DNA from 4 places in the Promicromonospora sp. NPDC057488 genome. Region 1 is predicted to be linked to each of the others. Evidence: riboswitches for the same ligand, from Rfam matches in the RefSeq annotation. Region 1 holds a riboswitch; each other region holds the start of a gene.

What was found. A riboswitch is a leader RNA that binds a small molecule or an ion and turns the genes downstream of it on or off. The one in region 1 is predicted to bind thiamine pyrophosphate.
Region 2: it holds a riboswitch for thiamine pyrophosphate, as region 1 does, so the genes downstream of both, ACFU5G_RS13900 (YkoF family thiamine/hydroxymethylpyrimidine-binding protein) here and thiM (hydroxyethylthiazole kinase) in region 1, are expected to answer to the same signal.
Region 3: it holds a riboswitch for thiamine pyrophosphate, as region 1 does, so the genes downstream of both, ACFU5G_RS26635 (TenA family protein) here and thiM (hydroxyethylthiazole kinase) in region 1, are expected to answer to the same signal.
Region 4: it holds a riboswitch for thiamine pyrophosphate, as region 1 does, so the genes downstream of both, ACFU5G_RS07525 (thiamine ABC transporter substrate binding subunit) here and thiM (hydroxyethylthiazole kinase) in region 1, are expected to answer to the same signal.

The regions. Positions count from the first base shown of each region.
Region 1 is NZ_JBHVEG010000041.1:7,443-10,999, reverse strand. Features, by position in the region: gene ACFU5G_RS11040 (aldo/keto reductase) at 1-786, opposite strand, end outside; gene ACFU5G_RS11035 (TetR/AcrR family transcriptional regulator) at 911-1,495, shown strand; gene ACFU5G_RS11030 (GNAT family N-acetyltransferase) at 1,492-2,088, shown strand; TPP riboswitch at 2,143-2,240, shown strand; gene thiM (hydroxyethylthiazole kinase) at 2,230-3,066, shown strand; gene thiE (thiamine phosphate synthase) at 3,063-3,557, shown strand, end outside.
Region 2 is NZ_JBHVEG010000057.1:28,075-31,631, forward strand. Features, by position in the region: gene ACFU5G_RS13885 (class I SAM-dependent methyltransferase) at 1-602, shown strand, start outside; gene ACFU5G_RS13890 (flavoprotein) at 599-1,186, shown strand; gene ACFU5G_RS13895 (hypothetical protein) at 1,170-1,622, opposite strand; TPP riboswitch at 1,680-1,788, shown strand; gene ACFU5G_RS13900 (YkoF family thiamine/hydroxymethylpyrimidine-binding protein) at 1,847-2,518, shown strand; gene ACFU5G_RS13905 (ECF transporter S component) at 2,515-3,141, shown strand; gene ACFU5G_RS13910 (ABC transporter ATP-binding protein) at 3,131-3,557, shown strand, end outside.
Region 3 is NZ_JBHVEG010000209.1:1,541-5,097, reverse strand. Features, by position in the region: gene ACFU5G_RS26645 (glycoside hydrolase family 15 protein) at 1-347, shown strand, start outside; gene ACFU5G_RS26640 (LLM class F420-dependent oxidoreductase) at 293-1,072, opposite strand; TPP riboswitch at 1,119-1,211, shown strand; gene ACFU5G_RS26635 (TenA family protein) at 1,203-1,964, shown strand; gene ACFU5G_RS26630 (SRPBCC family protein) at 2,020-2,451, shown strand; gene ACFU5G_RS26625 (methyltransferase domain-containing protein) at 2,489-3,247, opposite strand; gene ACFU5G_RS26620 (family 43 glycosylhydrolase) at 3,433-3,557, opposite strand, start outside.
Region 4 is NZ_JBHVEG010000024.1:46,443-49,999, reverse strand. Features, by position in the region: gene ACFU5G_RS07550 (sulfite exporter TauE/SafE family protein) at 1-698, shown strand, start outside; gene ACFU5G_RS07545 (molybdenum cofactor biosynthesis protein B) at 695-1,207, shown strand; gene ACFU5G_RS07540 (MoaD/ThiS family protein) at 1,210-1,449, opposite strand; gene moaC (cyclic pyranopterin monophosphate synthase MoaC) at 1,446-1,916, opposite strand; gene ACFU5G_RS07530 (DUF4235 domain-containing protein) at 1,937-2,218, opposite strand; TPP riboswitch at 2,256-2,361, shown strand; gene ACFU5G_RS07525 (thiamine ABC transporter substrate binding subunit) at 2,357-3,436, shown strand; gene ACFU5G_RS07520 (ABC transporter permease) at 3,433-3,557, shown strand, end outside.

The sequences.
Region 1 (3,557 bases):
CGCGAGGTGGTTCAGCGGCAGCCCGGCCTCCTCGGCGACGGGGATGAGCTGCTCGACGACGTCGAGGCGCCGCTCGTCCTGCAGGTGCGCGAACCCGTACTGCGCCCGGTGGGCGTCGCTGGCGCGGCCCTTGCGGTACCTGCCGGTGAGCATGCCCCCGGCCAGCGGGCTCCAGACCAGCGTGCCCATGCCGTACTGCTGGGCCACGGGCAGCACGTCGCGCTCGATGCCGCGGTTCAGGATCGAGTACGGCGGCTGCTCGGTGCGAAACCGCTCCAGGCCGCGCCGCTCGGCGACCCACTGGGCCTGGACGATGTCGGCGGCGGGCATGGTGGACGAGCCGATGGTGCGCACCTTGCCCGAGTTGATCAGGTAGGTCAGCGCCGCCAGCGTGTCCTCGACGTCGGTGTCCGGGTCGGGCCGGTGGATCTGGTACAGGTCGATGTGGTCCGTGCCGAGACGGCGCAGCGAGTTCTCGACCTCGGCGATGATCCAGCGCCGGGAGTTGCCCCGGTGGTTGGGGTCGTCGCTCATGGGCAGATGCACCTTGGTGGCCAGGACGACGTCGTCGCGCCGCCCCTTGAGCGCCTTGCCCACGATCTCCTCGGACTCGCCCCGCGAGTACGCGTCGGCCGTGTCGATGAAGTTGATGCCCGCGTCGAGGGCCTTGTGGATGATCTTGACCGACTCGTCGTGGTCGGGGTTGCCGATCGCACCGAACATCATCGCGCCGAGCGCGTAGGGGCTGACCTTGATGCCGGTCCGGCCGAGGCTGCGGTACTGCATGGGGCCCTCCTGGGGTCGAGAGGTCTGGTGAGCGCACCGGCGATGCCGTAGCCTGGAACTAAGCGGAACGCTCTTCCAGAACTATATGGAAAGACGTTCCGGTTAGCAACGGATCGGGAGAGAAGTGACCCAGCACACAGAGCAGCGGCCGCTGCGCCGCGACGCGCAGCGCAACATCGACGCGCTGCTCGACGCCGCCAAGCAGGTCTTCGGCACGTCCGGCGTGGACGCGCCCGCGAAGGAGATCGCCGACCTCGCGGGCGTCGGCGTCGGCACGCTCTACCGGCACTTCCCCAAGCGGTCCGACCTGGTCAAGGCCGTGTTCCAGGCCGAGGTCGACGCCACCGCCGACGCCGCCCCCGCCCTCGCCGCCGAGCACGATCCGGTCGTCGCGCTGGAGAAGTGGCTCCACCGCTACACCGAGTTCCTCGCGACCAAGCGCGGGCTCGCCTCAGCGCTGCACTCCGGCGACCCAACGTTCGACGCGCTGCCCGCCTACTTCATCGGCCGGCTCGGCCCCGCCGTCGGCTCCCTGCTCGACGCCGCCGCCGCGGCCGGCGCCATCCGCGCCGTCGCCAGCCCGAAGGACCTGCTCTACGCCGTCTCCAAGCTGTCCCTGCCGATGAGCGACGAGGAACCCGACCACGGCCGGCGCATGCTCGACCTGCTCGTCGACGGGCTGCGGTACGGATCGGGCGGGCGCCCGTGACGGCAGCCGGCTTCAGCAGCAGCGAGGACGCCCGGGACTACGGCCGCGGCCTGCTGGTCGGCCGCGCCGTCCGGCTGCGCCCCCTGGCCGAGGACGACCTGCCGCACCTGGACCGGTGGTGGCGGGAGACCGAGTGGCAGCCGCTGCAGCAGCCCACCGTCCGGCCCCGGCCGGTCGGGACCGCCGCAGACCTGTTCCGTGCGTGGAGCGCCAACACCGACCCCGGCGCCGTCGGCCTGAGCGTCGAGACCCTCGAGGACCCGCACCTCGTCGGGCACGTGACCGTCTACGGGGCAAGCCTGCCGCAGCGCACCGGCACCCTCGGCATCATCCTCGGGCCCGAGCACACCGGGCACGGCTACGGGCCGGACGCCGTCCGTGTCCTGCTCCGCCACGCCTTCCAGGAGATGAACCTGCACCGCGTCGAGCTGAGCGTCTGGGCCTTCAACACCGACGCGCGGCGCGCCTACGAGCGGTGCGGCTTCGTCGTGGAGGGCCGACGGCGGGAGGCCGTGTTCCACGCCGGCCGGTACCACGACGACGTCGTCATGGGCATCCTCGCGAGCGAGTGGAGCGCGACCGGGCCGAGCTAGCACCCCACCCACCGAGACGGTTCCGTGCGGACGCCGTGCGCGACTAGGGTGGGCCCACTTGGCGCGGGGCGCCGGGCACCTGCCCGGCTGAGATGCACCCGTGGAACCTGATCTAGGTAGTGCTAGCGAAGGGAACGCCTCATGGGCTCCGTCCTGCCCGACGCCGTCGCGTCGGTCGTCACCGCGGTGCGCGACACCGCCCCCCTGGTGCACTGCGTGACCAACGTCGTGGTCACCAACTTCACCGCGAACGTGCTGCTCGCCGCCGGCGCGGCACCGGCCATGGTCGCCGACCCCGAGGAGGCGCCGGTCATGGCCGGCGTCGCCGGCGGGCTGCTGATCAACCTCGGCACCGTCGAGGGCGGCCAGGCCGACGGCATGCGCGCCGCCGTCGACGGCGCCACCGCCGCCGGCGTGCCCTGGGTGCTCGACCCCGTGGCCATCGGCGCGCTGCCGCTGCGCACCCGGCTCGCCGCCGAGCTGTTCGCCCGCGGCCCCGCCGTCGTCCGCGGCAACGCGTCCGAGATCCAGGCGCTCGCGGGCGGGGCCGGCGGCCGCGGTGTCGACTCCCTGGACACGCCCGACGGCGTGCGGGACGTCGCGCTCGGCCTGGCGCGGTCCTCCGGCGCCGTGATCGCCGTGAGCGGCGCGTCCGACCTGATCACCGACGGTGAGCGGGTCGTGCGCGTCCAGGCGGGCAGGGCGCTCATGACACGCGTGACCGGGGTCGGGTGCTCGCTCGGCGCGCTGGTCGCGGCGTGCGCCGCCGTCACCGAGGACCGGCTGCTCGCCGCGGCGGCCGCGACGGCCTGGCTCTGCGTCGCCGCGGACCGCACGACGTCGGCCACGCCCGGCAGCTTCGCCGTCGAGCTGGTGGACCGCGTGTTCGACGTGGACGCCGAGGCGGTCGGGTTCGGCGCGGGGCTGGTGAACGAGTCCTTCCCGGCCGCGGGCGCGGCCGCGCGGGTCGGCGCGTGAGCGCCCGGATCCGCCTCGACCCGTCCGTCTACCTCGTCACCGACACCCAGCAGTGCGGCGGCCCCGCCGGGGTCGTCGCCACGGTGGGTGCGGCGGTCGACGGCGGCGTCACCGCCGTCCAGCTCCGCGACCCGGGGGCGAGCACGCGCGAGCTCGTGGACCTCGGCCACGCCCTGGTCGCGCTGCTCCGGCCCCTCGGGGTGCCGCTGATCGTCGACGACCGGGTCGACGTCGCGCTCGCGGTCGACGCCGACGGCGCCCACGTGGGCCAGCACGACCTGGACCCCCTCTCCGCGCGCAGGCTCCTGGGCCCGGACCGGCACCTCGGGCTGAGCGTGAGCACGCCGGAGGAGGCGCGGGCGGTCGCGGACCTGCCGGCCGGCACGGTGGACCTGCTGGGCGTCGGGCCCGTGCGGCCCACCCTGACCAAGGCCGACGCCCGTACGGCGATCGGCTTCGCCCGGCTCGGCGTCGTCACGGCCGCCTCGCCG
Region 2 (3,557 bases), on a different contig from region 1:
CGGGTGACGTGAGCGGGCGGCACGTCCTGGACGCCGGGTGCGGCACGGGTCCCGTGACGGAGGCGCTGCGCTCGCGGGGCGCCGTCATGACCGGGATCGACGGCAGCCCCGCGATGCTCGAGCTCGCCCGGCGCAGGCTGGGCGACGACGTCCCGCTGCACGTCGGTGACCTCGCCCAGCCGTTGCCGTTCGCGGACGACGCGTTCGACGACGTCGTCGCCTCGCTCGTGCTGCACTACTTCCGGGACTGGAGCGGGCCCCTCGGTGAGTTCCGGCGGGTGCTGAAGCCCGGCGGCCGGGTCATCCTCTCGGTCAACCACCCCACCGTCCGGGTGGTCACCAACCCCGAGGACAACTACTTCGCCACCCTGCAGCACTCGGAGGTGCACGAGTTCGACGGCGAGCCGGCGACCCTGACGTACTGGCACCGGCCCCTGCACGCGATGGTCGACGCGTTCACCGCCGCGGGGTTCGGCATCTCCGTGCTGGCCGAGCCCGAACCGGCGCCCGACACCCCGCCCGAGCTGCTCCCGCCTCGGATCGTCAGCGGTGAGCGGTCGGCGTTCCTGTGCTTCATCTACTTCGTCCTCGAGGCGCGTTGAGCGAGGCCGACGGCCTGGCCCCGGGCCCCACGACCCTGGGTGTGCTGTACGTCGTGGTGACCGGTGCGGGGGCGACCCGGCAGGTGCCGTCCCTGCTCCTGCCGCCCGCCACCGAGCGGGGCTGGGACGTGCGCGTCCTGGCCACGGAGCAGGCGGTGCGTGCCTTCCCCGAGGCGATGGCGCGGATCGAGGAGGTCACGGGGCGTCCGGTGCGGACGGACTTCCACACCACGGTCGGGTACTCGCTGCCTGACCCGGACGCCGTGATCGTGGCCCCGGCGACGTACAACACGCTCACGAAGTGGGCGCTGGGCATCGCCGACACCTACGTGCTGACCCGCCTGGCGGAGCAGGTCGGACGCCGCGTACCGATCGTCGCCGCGCCCTACGTCCACACCAGGTTCGCCGCGCACCCGGCCTACGCGGGCAGCCTCGCGACGCTCGAGGAGTGGGGCGTGCGCCTCGTAATCGGCCCGAGCGAGTCGCACGAACCGGGTGCCGCCGTGCCGGACGACTTCCCGTGGGCGGAGATCCTGGACACGGTGACGTCGGCCCGCGCAGGAGCGGTCACGCCTCGACCGTGACCTCCACGGCGACGTCGTCGGCGTCGAACCGCACGGCCGGCCAGTAGCCGTCCAGGAAGTGCGCCCCGCACGAGTCGTCCAGGTGCAGCACGACGTCGCCGTCGGCGAGCACCTCCACCGTCTGCAGCACGAGGTCGTGCGCCGCCTCGGCGAGCTCGTCCGGCGTCGGCTCCTCGGCGCTGAACTCCTTGACGACGGCGTCCGTCGCGCGCCGCTGCCAGCCCGCGCGGTCCGCGAAGAACGCCGCGACACGCGGCAGCAGGGCGGACGCCGCGGCGGCGTCGGTCGCCCGGACCATGAGCTCGGGCTCGCCGTCAGCGGCGCCGGCGTCGGCCGAGTACCAGTCGTGGACCAGGGTCTCGCCGCTGGTCAGCGTGGTCGTGGCACGGGCGAGCTCGCCCCAGGGGGACGGGACGGTCGCGGCGTCGTCGGGCATGCGCCGATGCTAGCGAGCGGACGCGTGGGGGCGGCGTCCGGCCGTGCTGTTACGGTGAGCGCAGTGCACGGGAGTCCGGTATGCCGGGCTGAGAGGGAGTACTCGAACTCCGACCGTAGAACCTGATCCGGATCATGCCGGCGCAGGAAGCGACTCAGGACGTGGGGCCGTAGGGCGCCCGTCCTCCTGTGCCGACGGATATCCGACGGACAGGGAGCACCCCGATGGCAGACCTTGCCACCAGTACCGATGCCACCAGCACCGACGAGACGGCCGGGCTGCGCGGCGACCCGATGCGCTTCGGCGTCGGCGCACGGATCACCGCGGCGGTCATGTCGGACGACTACGTCGACGTGATCCTGGGCGCGCTGCGCGAGGCCGACACGACCGGCCTCGTGGTCGAGACGGGCGACGTGAGCACCTACGTGGGCGGCTCCGAGGCCGACCTGCTGCGCTACGTCACCGACCTGACGGTCGGGATCGCGGCGTCCGGCAAGCACGCCGCGATCACCGTGCACCTGTCCAGGGGCTGCCCGGGCGAGGTGGTCTGCGAGCTGCCCGGCGGCGCGGGGCCGCGCGTCACCGAGGTGCCGGAGGGCCGCGACACGGGCCGGTTCGTCACGGCCGAGTGGGCCCTGTACCCCCTGGCCGACGACGTCCGCGCGGACGTCACGCCGGACCACATGCGCGACATCTACGCCGCGATCGAGCTGGCCAAGGAGAACGGCACGTTCCACGGCTCGCAGCACTTCGTCACGCGCCTGGAGGGAGACGCCGGCCGCGTGCTCGCCAGCGCGTTCGCCGGGTGGGTCCTCGCGGGCCGCACGGTCCAGCACGTGACCAGCCACCTCACCCTCTCGGTGAACAGCCCGAGCCACGCGGGCGGCACCCGATGAGCGAGACGACGGAACGCCGGCGCGCGCGGCTGCCGCTGCGCGACATCGTGCTCATGGTGATGCTCGGCGTCGTCTTCGGGTTCCTGTACTGGGCGCTCGTGCAGGCGTGGAACGGGCTCGCCGTGGCCATGGGACCGGCCGGCGACCTGGCCCAGCACGTGCTGCTGGGCGGCTGGCTCCTGGTGGCGCCGATCGCGGTCGCGATCATCCGCAAGCCCTTCGTCGGCATCATCGCCGAGGTGATCGCGTCGGTGGTCGAGGTGGTCTTCCTGGGCTCCCCGGTCGGGCCGCTGCTGCTGGTGGCCGCGGCGATCCAGGGCGCGGGCAGCGAGCTGCCGTTCGCGCTCACGCGCTACCGGAAGTTCGGGTGGGGCGTGTACGCGCTCTCGGGCGTGCTCGGCGCGGGCCTGGTGTTCGTGTGGTCCGCGTTCCGGTTCGGCTGGTACGGGCAGGACATCCTGGCGCTGCGCCTGGGCCTCCAGCTCGTCTCCGGACTGGTGCTGGGCGGGCTGCTCGCCAAGGTGATCGTCGACCGGCTGCACGGCACGGGCGTGCTGGACGAGTTCGCGATCGGCCGCGCGGCGGCCGCCGGGCGCGGACCCGTGGTGCGGCGTGAGCGCTGACGTGACCTCCACCGCCGTCGTCGAGACCAGCGGCCTGGAGGCCGTGTACGGCACCGGCGACGGCGTGGGGCCCGTCGACCTGCGGATCGCCGCCGGGCAGAGCGTGCTCGTGCTCGGCCCGTCGGGCTCGGGCAAGTCCACGCTGCTTCGGATGCTGCACGGCGCGGTGCCGTACGCCGTGCACGCCCAGGTGGACGGCGCCGTGACCGTGGCGGGCCGGCCGGTCGCCGGCACGGGGATCGCGGGGCTCGCCGACGTCGTCGGCGTCGTCGCCCAGGACCCCGAGTCCGGCGTCTGCCTGCCCGACGTGCTCGACGAGGTCGCGTTCCCGCTCGAGAACCTCGCCGTCGCCCCCGGCCTCATCGGGCCCGCCGTGCGCACGGCGCTCGACCGGGCCGGGGCGGCGGGCCTGGCCG
Region 3 (3,557 bases), on a different contig from region 1:
TGGTGTGCAACTTCTGGCTCGTCGACGCGCTGCACGGCGTCGGCCGCGTCGAGGAGGCCGTCGCCCTGTTCGAACGGCTGCTCACGCTGCGCAACGACCTGGGGCTGCTCAGCGAGGAGTACGACGTGCGCACGGGCCGCCACCTCGGCAACACGCCCCAGGCGTTCAGCCACCTGGGCCTCGTCAACAGCGCGCTGCGGCTCGGCCAGGGCCTCGCCGAGCGCGTGGCCGGTCCGGAGGTCGACGGCGAGCGCGCCGCCGCCCCCGGAACCAAGGCCGTCCCGGCCGAATCTCAGCCGCGGGAGTCGCGCCAGGCGATCCAGCGCTCCGCGGTCGACAGGTCGTAGTCCGGCCCCGTCACCCCCACGGTGAACAGCGTGGCCCCGGCCGCCACCAGGGCCTCGCCCGTCTCCTCGGGCGAACCCTGCGCCTGCACCGAACGCTCCACCAGCTTCGCGGTGTCCCGGCCGACGGCGGCGCCGTGCTCGTCCAGGATCGCCGACTTGCTGGTCAGGGTCGGCACGTCGCCGAACGCGTGCCAGATGTCGGCGTGCTCGGCCACGATCCGCAGCGTCTTGCGCACCCCGCCACCGCCGATCAGGACCGGGATCTCGCGGGTGGGCGCCGGGTTGCCGGCCGCCAGCCGGGCCTTGATGCGCGGCAGGGCGTCGGCCAGGCTCGCGATCCGGGAACCCGCCGTGCCGAACTCGTAGCCGAACTGGTCGTAGTCCTTCTCGAACCAGCCGGCACCGAGGCCCAGGATCAGCCGCCCGCCCGAGATGTGGTCGACCGTGCGCGCCATGTCCGCCAGCAGGTCGGGGTTGCGGTAGCCGATGCCCGAGACCAGCGCGCCGATCTCCACGCGCTCGGTCTGCTCGGCCCACGCACCGAGCATGGTCCAGCACTCGAAGTGCTTGCCGTCGGGGTCGCCGCTGAGCGGGAAGAAGTGGTCCCAATTAAAGATGATGTCGACGCCGGCGTCCTCGGCGCGGAGCACCGCGTCACGAAGCTGCGAGTACTCGGCGTGCTGGGGCTGGAGCTGGACTCCGATGCGGATGGAGCGGTCTGTCATGGCGGCAGCCTACGACCAGCACGACCCAGGTCCGGTAGCCTCGGCGGCACGTGACACGGGGTGCCCTGCCAGGGCTGAGACCACACCCGTCGAACCTGATCCAGATCATGCTGGCGAAGGGATGTCCATCGTGACCTCTGTCGTACCCGTCTCCACGGCGACACCTGTGGAGACTCGCACCGCGCCCGACGACGGCGCCGTCCGCCCCTTCACCGAGGAGGCCTGGGACCGCATCGCGGGCTGGCGCGACGCCGTCGACCGCATGCCGTTCCTCCAGGCGCTCGCGGACGGCTCGCTGCCCACCGAGGCGTTCGCGTTCTACCTCGCCCAGGACGCCGCCTACCTGCGCGAGTACTCGCGTGTCCTGGCGCGGGCCGCCCAGCTCGCGCCCGACCCGGCCGCGCAGGGTTTCCTCGCCCGGTCGTCGGTGTCGGCGCTGGAGGTCGAGACGGCGCTGCACCGCGACTGGCTGGGCGCCCACGCCGGGCTCGCCGCGGGTGACGTCGCCGCCGTCGAGGCCTCGCCCGTGACCGCGGCCTACACCGGTCACCTGCACGCCGTGGCGTCGGGCAGCTACGCGGAGACCATCGCGGCGCTGCTGCCCTGCTACTGGCTATACGCCCACGTGGGCAGTGTGCTCGCGGACCTGGCCGGACGCCGCCCCGGCGGGCTGGCCGGCCACCCCTACGCGGCGTGGATCGGCACCTACGGTGACGAGGGCTTCCAGGCCGCGACCCGGCAGGCTCGCGCCCTGGCCGACGACGCCGCCCGCTGGGTCTCCCCGGACCAGCGGGAACGCATGCTGGGCGCCTTCGAGATCTCGTCGGTGCACGAGTACCTCTTCTTCGAGCAGGGCCTGACCCGGCCCGCCTGGCCGACGCCGCCCCTGTAGGCCGAGACTAGGGGGTGACGCCGCCGACGGCGCCGACCCGAGGACAGGAGCACCGATGCCGAATTACAGCACCTCCGCCGAGATCGACGCGACGCCCGAGGAGGTCTGGGCGGTCCTGTCCGACGTCGAGCACATGCCCGACTGGACGCCGTCCATGCGGTCGGTCGAGATCATCGACGGGCCCAACCCGCCCGACGTCGGCACCCAGGTGCGGATCGAGCAGCCCGAGCTGCCGCTCGCGGTCTGGCTGATGGACGAGTGGGACCCGCCGCGGCACTTCGCGTGGATCACGGAGGCGCCGGGCGTGACCACGCAGGCGGAGCACCTGATCGAGCCGCTGCCCGGCGGCCGGTCCAAGGTGACGCTCGCGATCACGCAGACCGGCTCGCTGGCCTGGCTGGTCGGCGGCATGGTGCGCAAGCGCACCCGGGAGTACGTCGACGCCGAGCTGGCCGGGCTCGAGGCCCGGGTCACCCAGCAGGGCTGACGCCGGGCCCGGCGCCGGCGCCCGGCGTCGTCCCGAATCAGGCTCGCGTGGCCACCACGAACACCCGGCGGAACGCCAGGGGCGTGCCGTGCGCGTGCTCGGGGTACGCCGCGCGCAGGGCCGCGCCGAAGTCCTCCTCGAACCGGGCACGCAGGGCCGGGTCCTTCGCCTCCAGCGCCTGGAGCGTGGGCTGGGCTCCGGTCGCCGAGATCCAGCGCAGCACCGGGTCCGGGCCGTGCAGCACGTGCGTGTACGTGGTCTCCCACGCGTCCACCGACCAGCCCGGCCGGGCCAGGATCTCCAGGTACTCGCCCGGGTCGGCGGTGGCCCGCCGCTCCACCGGTCCGACGACGTCGGCGTACGGCGCGCGTGCCGCGACCTCGCGCAGCAGCACGTGGCTGGGCGCGTCGTGGTTGCCCGGCACCTGGAAGGCGAACGTCTGGGTGGCCCGGTCGGCGAGGGTCGTCAGGAGCTCGCGGTGGCCCGGGACCCACTGGAGCGCCGCGTTGCTGATCACCAGGTCGGCCGTGTGCTCGTCGGTGCTGAGGTCGGCCAGCACGTATTCGGTGCCCGGGTCCGCCTCGCGGGCGCGCTCGATCATGGCGGGGGAGACGTCCACGCCGGTGACGTGCGCCTCGGGCCAGCGGGCGCGGAGCACCAGGGTGAGGTGACCCGGGCCGCAGCCCAGGTCGACGATCGTGGCCGGCGACCCGGGCACGCGGGCGACCAGCTCCGTGAACGGCCGGGACCGCTCGTCCGTGTACTGCAGGTATGCGCCGGGGTTCCAGTCGGCCATCACAACTCCTCGCCGTCGAGTATCTTGATGTCAAGATACATCACGCGCGGAGCAGCCCAGCGATTGTGCCCGGCGTGCACGGCATGTGCGGCAGCCCAGCGATCGTGCCCGGAACGGTGGCAGGTCCGGGCGCAATCGCTGGGCTGCGGCGCTCGCCGGCGGTGGCCGGTGTTCCGCGGCGTCGGCTACGCGACCTCGATGTAGTCGAGCTCCGTGAACGCCGTCCCCTTGCCCAGGCGGATGGTGTTCCAGCCGGCCTGCAGCGTGATGTCCTTGCTGGCCTGCTGCCAGTTGTCCCAGCCGGTGATCG
Region 4 (3,557 bases), on a different contig from region 1:
AGATCGGTATCCCCGGCGCGGTCGGCGCCTTCGCCGGCGCCACGTTCCTCTCGTCGCTGTCGACGGAGGTCGCCGGGCCGGTCATGTCGGTGATCCTGCTCGCTCTGGGCCTCTACGTGCTGCTGCGCTTCACGGTGCAGGGCCTGCCGACCCGCTCGGACAAGCCCCTCCGCAAGCGGTTCCTCGCACCCCTCGGCCTGGTGGCCGGCTTCTTCGACGCCACCGGTGGCGGCGGCTGGGGCCCGGTCGGCACGCCCGCCATCCTCGCGAGCGGCCGCCTGGAACCGCGCAAGGTGATCGGCTCGATCGACACCAGCGAGTTCCTCGTGGCCGTCGCCGCCAGCGTCGGCTTCTTCGTCGGCCTGTCCGGCGAGGGCATCAACTTCACCTGGGTGCTCGCCCTGCTCATCGGCGGCCTGATCGCGGCGCCGATCGCGGCCTGGCTGGTGCGCCTCGTGCCGCCGCGCATCCTGGGCTCGCTCGTGGGCGGCGTCATCGTGCTCACCAACTCGCGCACGCTGCTCAACAGCGACTGGATCGCGGCCTCCGACGCCGTGAAGATCCCGGTCTACGTGGTGATCTGGCTGGGCTGGGCCGCCGCCGTCGCCTGGTCCGTGCGGGCGCACCGCAAGGCCGAGGCCCTCAAGCCCGCGCCCGAGCAGGCGCAGGAGCCGGAGGCCGATAGCGTGTCGGCATGACGTCCGACCAGGTCGCGGTGATCACCGTCTCCGACCGATGCGCACGCGGCGAGGCCGAGGACCGTTCCGGCCCCGCCGCGGTGCGCGTCCTGCGGGAGGCGGGGTTCACCGACCTGGTCACCCATCTCGTGCCCGACGGCGTCGAGCCGGTCCGCGACGTGCTGCGGACCGCGCTCGACGCCGGCGCGCGTCTGGTGCTCACCACCGGCGGCACGGGCATCACGCCCCGGGACCTGACGCCCGAGGGCACGCGCGAGGTGCTGGACTACGAGGTCCCGGGCGTCGCGGACGCCGTCCGGCAGCGGGGGGTCGCCGCGGGGGTCCCCACCGCCGTGCTGTCGCGCGGGCTGGTGGGCGTGGCCCGCGGGTCCGCCGGCACGCGCGCGCTCGTGGTGAACCTGCCCGGGTCGTCCGGGGGCGTGCGGGACGGCCTCGACGTGGTGCTCGCCCTGTGGCCGCACGTCCGGTCGCAGCTCGAGGGCGGCGACCACCCCGCCCCGGCGGCGTAGCGTCAGCCGCCCGCGAAGGGCGGGAGCACGTCGACCGTGACGCCGTCCGGCACCGGGGCGTCGTCCGCCGTGGTGCGGGCGCCCGCGACCAGCAGCGCGCACCGCGGGAGCACCGTGGTCAGGCCCGGGTGGGCGGCGGTGAGGGCGCCGCGCAGGGCGGCGACCGACGTCGGGCCGTCGAGCTGTTCGGTGGCGCGCCCGGCGGCCTCGCGGGCGCCGGCGAAGTAGCGGACCGTGATCACTCGGCACGCACCCAGTCGCCCGACTTGCCGCCGGTCTTGCGCTCCAGCCGCACGTCCGCGAGCGAGACCGACTTGTCCAGGCCCTTGACCATGTCGATCACGGCCAGGCCCGCCACGGACACCGCCGTCAGGGCTTCCATCTCGACGCCCGTGCGGTCGGCGGTGCGCACGGTCGCGGTGACCACGACGCCGTCGTCGGTGACCTCCAGGTCGACCGCCGCGCCGTGCACGCCGATCACGTGGGCCAGCGGCAGCAGCTCGGGCGTCCGCTTGGCGGCGGCGATGCCCGCGATCCGGGCCACGGCCAGCACGTCGCCCTTGGGCACGGCGTTGTCGCGCAGCGCCTGGACCACGGCAGGGGTGCAGCGGACCAGACCGGAGGCGGTGGCCGAGCGGACGGTCGGCTGCTTGGCGGTGACGTCGACCATGCGGGCCTGGCCGCGGTCGTCAAGGTGCGTGAAGCTCACGGCACCAGGGTGTCACGTCCTCACACGGCGGAGCGGCGGGCGGCGATCCGCACGGCCGCACGGTGCGCGCCCTTGGCGGCGATCCGCTTGGCGAAGACCGCTGTACCCGCGGCGACAGCGGCGAACACGGTCGCCTGGAGCAGGTCCAGCTCCGGGTCGTCGGGCTTGTTGGGCGCGTCGTTACCCGTCACGCCCTTCCAGATCATGCTGACCGCCTTCTGCGCGACCCAGCCGGCCGCGATCGTCAGGGCGAGAGTGCCGACCTTCTCGCCGAGTGTCTGTTCCGTCTCAATCTGGGCCATCTCCACACCGTAGCCCCCGGCAGCCGACTAGGCTGCATGGAAACGACAGGGGAGCGCCCCCACGGCGCTGAGAGTGCGGAAAGCCGCAGACCCTTGAACCTGATCCGGTTGACACCGGCGGAGGAAGTCGGAGGCACGATGTTGCGTCTTTCCGGTGCCCACAGGGGCACCATCACCACCGGCACGATCGCGGGCACGCTGTCGGCGGCGCTGCTGCTCGCGGGCTGCTCGGGCACGGGTTCCGGCGACGACGCGTCCGGTCCGGGCGACGACGCCCCGACCGTCACGCTCGTGACCCACGACTCCTGGGCGCTCGACGAGAAGCTGATCGACCAGTACGAGCAGGAGACCGGCACCACCGTGGAGGTCAGCGCAGCCGGCGACGCCGGCACGCTGGTCAACCAGCTCGTGCTGACCAAGGACGCGCCGCTCGGCGACGCCGTCTTCGGCATCGACAACACCTTCGCCTCCCGCGCCCTGGACGCCGGGGTGGTCGAGGAGTACACGCCCGCCGACCTGCCCGAGGGCGCCGAGCAGCTCGGCGGGGCGCTCACGCCCGTCGACCAGGGCGACGTGTGCGTGAACGCCGACGAGGCGTGGTTCGAGAAGTCCGGCCTCGAGGTCCCGAAGACCCTGGAGGACCTCGCGGACCCGCAGTACGAGGACCTGCTCGTGGTGACCAACCCGGCGACGTCGTCCCCGGGGCTCGCGTTCCTGCTGGCGACCGTCGGGGCGTTCGGCGAGGACGGGTTCGAGGACTACTGGACGTCCCTGGTGGACAACGGCGTCAAGGTCGCCGACTCCTGGGAGGACGCCTACTACGTGGACTTCTCGGGTGCGGGCGAGGGCGGCGAGCGTCCGCTCGCGCTGTCGTACGCGACGTCGCCGGCCTTCACGGTGAGCGAGGACGGTTCGGAGTCGACCACCAGCGCGCTGCTGGAGACCTGTTTCCGGCAGGTCGAGTACGCGGGCGTGCTCGCGGGCTCGGACAACGTGGAGGGCGCTCGGGCGCTGGTGGACTTCCTGCTCACCCACGACGTCCAGGCCGCCCTGCCGGAGTCGATGTACATGTACCCGGCCGACTCCGCCGTGGAGCTCCCCGACGACTGGCAGAAGTTCGCGCCGCAGGCCGAGGCCCCGTTCGAGGTGGACCCGGCCCAGGTGAGCGAGCACCGCGACGAGTGGATCGAACGGTGGACCGAGACAGTCGTGGGCTGACGCCGACGAACCGGCCCGGGCGCCGGCCGCGCCTCGCACCGTTCCTGTGGGGAGCGGCCGTCGTCGTCCCCCTCGCCTTCCTCGCGATCTTCTTCGCGTGGCCGGTGGTCGCGCTCGTCGT